One region of the Actinomadura sp. SCN-SB genome, then DNA from elsewhere that is predicted to be linked to it. Evidence: riboswitches for the same ligand, from Rfam matches in the RefSeq annotation. Region 1 holds a riboswitch; the other holds the start of a gene.
What was found. Region 1 has a riboswitch for cyclic di-AMP ahead of ACGWYJ_RS38045 (D-alanyl-D-alanine carboxypeptidase family protein). Riboswitches for the same ligand answer to the same signal wherever they lie in the genome.
Positions count from the first base shown of each region.

Region 2: another riboswitch for cyclic di-AMP. It lies ahead of ACGWYJ_RS19690 (NlpC/P60 family protein); the one in region 1 lies ahead of ACGWYJ_RS38045 (D-alanyl-D-alanine carboxypeptidase family protein).

Region 1 is NZ_JBIMPP010000124.1:717-4,134, reverse strand. Features, by position in the region: gene ACGWYJ_RS38050 (C40 family peptidase) at 1-754, shown strand, start outside; gene ACGWYJ_RS38045 (D-alanyl-D-alanine carboxypeptidase family protein) at 870-1,637, opposite strand; cyclic di-AMP (ydaO/yuaA leader) riboswitch at 1,647-1,837, opposite strand; gene ACGWYJ_RS38040 (hypothetical protein) at 2,206-3,168, opposite strand; gene ACGWYJ_RS38035 (GNAT family N-acetyltransferase) at 3,165-3,418, opposite strand, start outside.
Region 2 is NZ_JBIMPP010000028.1:87,462-90,879, reverse strand. Features, by position in the region: gene ACGWYJ_RS19705 (RDD family protein) at 1-209, opposite strand, end outside; gene ACGWYJ_RS19700 (RDD family protein) at 219-1,022, opposite strand; gene ACGWYJ_RS19695 (amino-acid N-acetyltransferase) at 1,026-1,553, opposite strand; cyclic di-AMP (ydaO/yuaA leader) riboswitch at 1,772-1,953, shown strand; gene ACGWYJ_RS19690 (NlpC/P60 family protein) at 1,957-2,985, shown strand; gene ACGWYJ_RS19685 (LuxR family transcriptional regulator) at 3,304-3,418, opposite strand, start outside.

The DNA of each region.
Region 1 (3,418 bases):
TATCGCGGTCTCGTTCACGCTGGGCACCGACGGCGCCGTACGGCTCGGCAGCCAGACGCCCATCGGCGGAACCGGCTCCCGGCCGCAGAGGACGATTCGAGTCGGAGCCCTCGCGACCATGGGAATCAGCGACGTCGACGCCGTCGTCTCCCGCGACACGGCACGCGAGCTCGGACTGCCGACCGGTAACGCGCTGCTCATCAGCGCGCGCAGCAGCGACCCCGGTTCCCTTACCTCGCGGCTGCGCAAGCTCCTGCCCCGGCAAGCCAAGATCGTCGGGCTCGCCGGCCTCGATGAGCGCACAGGCGCATCCGTCGGGCAGCTGCCCGACGCTCGTGGCCAGGTATTGACCGCCCGGCAGACTCGGGTCGCCATCCAAGCCGCCATGAGCAAGCTCGGGATGCCGTACGTCTGGGGTGGGGAGTCCGATGCCGAAGGTGGATACGACTGCTCGGGCATCCTGCAGTACGCCTTCGGCAAGGCCGGTGTGCGCCTTCCGCGGGTAGCGGCCGACCAGGCACGGACCGGGCGCGCCGTCCCGTTCGGCGAGGCCAGGCCGGGCGACCTGCTCACCTGGGCCCACGACCCGACCGCACCCGGCTACATCTCACACATCGCGCTCTACCTGGGAAAGGGAAGGATGCTCGCCGCACCGCGGCGCGGAACCTTCGTACGAGTCCAGCCGGTCTACTTCGTCAACTTCAAGGGAGCGATCCGGATCAACCCGAGGCTCGCGGCCCGACTGGCCGGCTAACGCACCGAATCGATCGCCCCACGGTCCGCTGCACGCCCGGGATGCCCGGTCAACGCTGCCCGGGCGCACAGCGACCGCCCGATCAGGCGGCTCGGTGGCCAGGAACATCCGTTCGTCAGTCGTTCTGTCCGACGTCGAACTCCCAGTGCCACGGCTCGTAGGGGCTGCTGTAGGCCCAGTCAGGATGGAGCCAGTCGTATTTCTCCGAGTTGGCGCGCATCCATTTGAACTGCGGTGATTCGTCGTCTTCGACACCACCGCAGAAGTCGGCGGCGATGCCGAGCCCATGCTTGCTGTTGCCGGGCTCTGCCGCCATGCCTGCCGGCATGCTCTCGTACAGGTCCTTCTGCTTGGCGAAGGACCGGTAGGAGTTGCGCAGGCAGATGTCGGAGCCGAAGCGCTTCTTGTAGGCGGTGTTGAGTTCATAGAAGGCCGATGCCGCGTCGCTCCGTAGCACCAGTCCCCGCTGTGGCAACGGGCACAAGTACCGGGTCGGGATCCGGCCGTTCGGAAACCTGCCCACCTTCCTCTTCTGCGAGGCATCGCAGGTGGTCGGCGGCTTGGCCGGAGGGACCGGGGGCCCGGCCGGAGGCTTGGCCGAAGGCTTGGCTGACGGGTGGGCCCGGGACTTCGCTTTGGGCTTGGTGTCAGGGCTGGGCGTGGCCTTGGCCGCCGGGCTGTTGCGCGATCGCGTCGTGTCCCGCGGCGTGGCGGACTTCTTGGCCCGATTGGCCGAGAGTGCCAGGTCCCCTGCCGTGGTGGTGGATTCCTTGGGGGCCGTGGTAACGGACGTCAGGCCCAGTGCGCCGGCGAGAATGCCGGCCAGCACGACGCCGGTCACCGGCGCTGCGATCTTGCCGTTCTTTCCATGCCGCTTGTGCACGGCACCATCTCCTAACTTCCATGGCGCCTACCGGGTTAGCTGACGGATTCGGGCGTGGAAGTCGCCCTACGGCACTCCTCGGATGTGGAGGATGCGCTGATTCACCCCTGCGAAGGCCGCTACATGCCTTCTGGCTTGTAGACCATTCGCGTTGGTTCCCCGGCTCCGCGCCGAAGGCGCGGACTAGGCGTTGCCGACTTCGCCGTGAGACTGATGCCTTGCGACCCTCGTGATACAGGGCACAGCTCGGGAAGCGGCTCGGGTTCGGTGGTACTCGGCACCTGGCGGGCGCCGAACGGATGGATCTCCCGGTCCCCGCGCGGCCGGCTGCGGCGTGGGACTCGCTGGACGGTCACCGACCTCCAGATGGAGGGCGGCCTCGAACGAAGTACGGGGCAATGTAGTAGCGATCCCAGCAAAACGGCAAGTCGAGGCCCGGGGGAGAGACAACAGGTCCCCTGGAAAGGGCCAAAGCAGACAGGCACTCGGCGGGCTTGCTCGAAGTACTATTTGATCTAGTACATGGGCCATACGTCGCCACGTCCATGAGTCCCGGACACCGGTTGCGTCAGCGTTTGAAGGCCAGGTGCAGGTGATCCTGGTGGACAGTGTTGGTGAACGAAGCCCTGCCACCCTTCGACACCGCCCACGGTGCGCCGACCTCGTTCGCTCCGGTGGTGAGGGCCTGGATTGCGACAGGCCGGGCAGGGACGTCGCCGCCACGGCGCTGCTCGGCGACGCGACGGCCGTCGACCGCCCAGATGTCCACGGCCCTGCCCTGCCGGTGGTTGCTCACCGATTCGCTCCCGTAGACCCTGAACGGGTGACCGGTGGAGACCACCGTGACGGAGATGGTGTGTTCCTTGGTGATCTCGAGCATCAGCCTCAGAACGCGCGTGTCCACCCGGCCGGCTTGGATGTCCCAGCGTGCGGTGTCGGGCAGCACGATGCGTTTGCTGGCCAGCACCTGGGCGGCGAGCGGGCCGAGTGCCCGCGCGGATTGCGGGGCCGCACCGCCTGTGGAGGCGATGCGCGTCACCGCCCAGCCCGCCGGCCGTTTGCTCAACCTGATGTCAATGGTCCGGGTGGTCGTTGTGATGACGGTCCATCGCCTGGTACTCAGCCTGACCACGGCCATGATCGAGGCCGACTTCGCCGTCAGGCCCCCAATCTGGGGATAGATCACTTCGCCCGCCCCCGCATCGGTCTTCGCGAGCAGCGGCGCCGCCTGCCCGGCCAGGGACGGGTCCATCCCGGCCGCGGCGAGGCGGTTTCCGGTCGCCCGGGCTTCTCCGCCCCCGGCGCCGTAGTTGGTCAACACCTCGACAAAGCGGACGGCGGCACGCTTGACCGCGGGGGCGGGCTCGTCGGCGGCGACCACGAACGCCTTCACCGCTGGCAGGGCCGGTACGGTCGCGCCTCCTCGAGACGGTGAAGGCTGCTGCAGACGACCTGAACCGGGCACGGAGCACGCTGCGAGCGGCATCACCACCAGGAGCGTCAGCAGCCGGGACGGGCGCTTCAGCTTCACAGGTTCATTCCGTAGGTCAGCCAGTGTTCGCCATCGACCCCATCGTGCATGTCCCGGGGTGTCCATCCGAGCCCTTCGTAGAACAGCCGCGCCGCCCGGTTCTCCTCCAGCACCTCCAAGGTCAGCCGCCGCGTGCCCTGGGTCCGGGCAAGGGCCACGAAACCGCGAGCCAGCATCCGCCCTACACCGGAGCGACGCCTGGCACCGTCCACGGCCATGTGGTGCAGCACGCCGGCGGTCGTGGGAGTCC
Region 2 (3,418 bases), on a different contig from region 1:
CCCGCGACGGCCGGAGGGGCGGCGATCTCCACGTCCCCGGCGGGCACGACCTCACGGAGCACCATGATCACGGGCAGCCCCACGACCAGGGTGTCGACGATCCGGGCCAGCAATCGCTGCCCGGGCTCGGCCAGCCGTAGGCCCGCCGGGCCTTCGCCGGGGATTTCCGGGAGCGGGTCGGCCTTGGGCGCCTGATCCGCTGCTGCCATCGCCCTGCCTTACTCCCCGTACCGGTACTCGGTGGTCTCGCCGTAGGCGCCCTGCCCGTACCCGCCCTCGTCGTAGCCCTCGCGCTCGTCGATGACCAGCGTTCCGGAGAAACGGTCGTGAAGGGACTGGCGCAGTGGCTGATCCCAGATCGCCCAGAGGTAGGCCATCAGGGCCCCGATCCAGACGAGCATCATTCCGTAGGCGAGGTAATCCCACACCATCACGGCGAGCGCCAGGAAGAAGAACACGCCGATCTGGTAGCCCACATGCACGATGCCGGCGCGCCAAACCGCCTGGGTCGTCGTAATGGCGTCGCCCGCGGGCCGTACCTGGACAACGCCCAGATGCATGACGCGCTTGCCGAGCGTCCGGCCCCAGAGGGAGAGCTGCACGGCCTCATAGATGAACGGCAGCACCGACAGGACGGCGAAGAGCGTGAACAGGATCGGCCAGTTCCAGATACCGCCCTCGGTCTCGGTCTTGCTTCCGGCCGAACCCAGGCCGATCGTCCCGATCACGACGGGCACGACGAGCGCGAATCCGAACGCCGACACAAGCCCGTTGTCGAGAACCCGCGCGGCGGCGCGCCGATGGATGGGCGCGAGGGGAAGGCTCGCCGCCTCGGAAACGTCGGGGGCGCCGTGGTAACCGTAGTCCTGCTGCCAGTTCTGCTGGGGAGGCGATTGCCATTGGCCTCCCGCCGGCCCCTGCTGCCACTGCGACCCCTGATAGGACGGCGGAGGGCCGTACCGGCCCTGAGGTGGCGGGCCCGGCTGAGGATAGTGCCTGCCGCGGCGGGGGGATCTACTCATCGGTCAGTCCTCCAGGCGAAGCAACATCCGGGTATTGCCCAACGTATTCGGCTTGACCCGGTCGAGGTCCAGGAACTCTGCCACGCCTTCGTCGTAGGAACGGAGGAGTTCTTCGTACACCTCGGGCGAAACCGGGGTGCCCAGGATCGGGCGGAACCCGTGACGCGCGAAGAAGTCCACTTCGAAGGTAAGACAGAACACGCGCCGCACGCCGAGTTCCCGGGCGACTTCCAGCAGCCGCGTCACGATACGGTGGCCGATGCCGCGCCCCCCGTACCCCCGGTCGACCGCCACCGAGCGGACCTCGGCCAGGTCCTCCCACATGACGTGGAGCGCGCCGCACCCGACCACCCGTCCGGGACGCCCCCCGGCGGCCTCCGCGATCTCGGCGACCCAGAACTCCTGGACGTCCTCGTACAGCTCCACCGTGTTCTTGCGCAGCATCCGGCGGCCCGAACCCGCGTACTGGCCGATGAGCCGGCTGATCTCCTGGACGTCCGCGGTACGGGCACGCCTGATCACCACATCCACAAACAGCCGACGCTATCGGACCAGGTGACGCGGCTGCGCCCCGGCGCGGACGACCAGCCGGTCAGGCGGTGCGAAGTGGCCCATAACACATCACTGCTCCCTCAACAGCCCCAACTGCATCTGAATCGCCCGGTTTCACCGAGGATTTCCGGTGTTCCGGTTGGCAGCACCCGCCCGCTCCGTTAGTCTCCTGCGCTGACATCCGGCCGCCGTCGCATGCGGCCGTACCGCCGAATCCGCGGGGCGCCGCCAGCGTTCCGGGAACCGGGGACCCACCACTTCGGCCGCTCGGGGAGGACACCGGGCCGGAGCCGGGGGGTTAATCCGCGCGACCCGCGGACGGGCCGCTCCTTGCCCGAACCCGTCAGCTAACCCGGTAGGCGGTGGAAGGAGAGGAGATTTGGTGGAGTCGTCGCGCCCTGGTCACTCGTCGCGCGGTTCTGGATCCGTCCCCCGCCGCCCGGGATCCGTTTCCCGCCGGAAGGCCGCGGCCGGGCTCCGGATCACCGTCGCGGGCGCTCTGATCGCGACCACGGCGGTGCTCCAGCCGGTCGCCGCGCACGCCGACCCGGAGCCGTCCACCAAGGACCTCAGGGCCCAGGCGTACAAGCTCGCCGACCAGCTCGAACAGCTCACCGAGCAGTACAACGGGCTGCGCGTCAAGCTCCAGCAGTCGCAGCGGGCCGCCAAGGTCGCCGCCGACAACGCCCGCCGCCAGGAGGAGGCGCTCTCCGGGCTCCGCGAGAAGGTCGGGACCCTGGCCGCCACCAGCTACATGAAGGGCGGCGCCGACCCCACCGCCCAGTTCCTCTCCGCGCGGGACCCGCAGGCCGTCCTCGACCAGGCCGCCACGCTGCACTTCTTCGCCGCCCAGGACGGCACCCGGGTCGCGGGCATGCTCCAGGCGATGCAGGCCGCCCAGCGCGCCCGCAAGGCCGCCCAGAACCGCGCCGACCAGGTCGAGAAGCTGCGCACCGACCTCAACGCGCAGCGCAAGAAGGTCACCGCCCTGTACGAGAAGGTCCGCGGGACGCTCGTCAAGCGCGACCCCACGGAACTGGCCCGGCTCCCCGTCATCGGTGACGGCAAGGCCGCGCAGGCGCTCCGGCTGGCCATGGGCAAGATCGGGCGGCCGTACGTCTGGGGCGCCTCGGGCCCGAACGCCTTCGACTGCTCCGGACTGATCATGTGGGCGTACCGGCAGGTCGGCATCAGCCTCCCGCACTACACCGGCAGCCAGTGGAACGCGGGCACGCACATCTCCCGCAGCCAGCTCCAGCCGGGCGACCTGGTGTTCTTCTACTCCGACCTGCACCACGTGGGCATGTACGTGGGCGGCGGGAAGATGCTGCACGCCCCGCAGACCGGGGACGTCGTCAAGATCTCCCCGATGGCCGGCAGGCCGTTCGCGGGCGCCGTCCGCGTCGCCTGAGATCTGCTGACACCGGTCGAACGCAGCCCGACACCACTCGGGCGATCGCCCGAGATCGGGAGCGGTGGAACGGTCTTCGCCGGCGGCCCCGGAGGAGCGGGAGGAATGCGGCGGGGGGCCTTAGCCAGGATGATCGTGGAACCACGTCCGCGGCGACGCATCGGCAGGGACCTACCTGCGAGGGGGCGGCGTCGCCGCAACGGGGGCGGACGGAGTTCGCCTACTTCTGTTGCCGGTCGTTCTGTCTTGCCGTGTTCGCTCGTCCTGCGCCCGTATCCTCCCGGCGGGCGGGGCGTGAACCCTGGCTGGGTTCGTGTCCTAGATGAGCTGCCTGCGGGCCGCCCACACAACGGCCTCGATCGGCGTGTTCACTTCGAGCCGGTCGCAGATGGTCCGCAGCCTCCGCCGCAGGGTCCGTGCGCTCAGCTCGAGC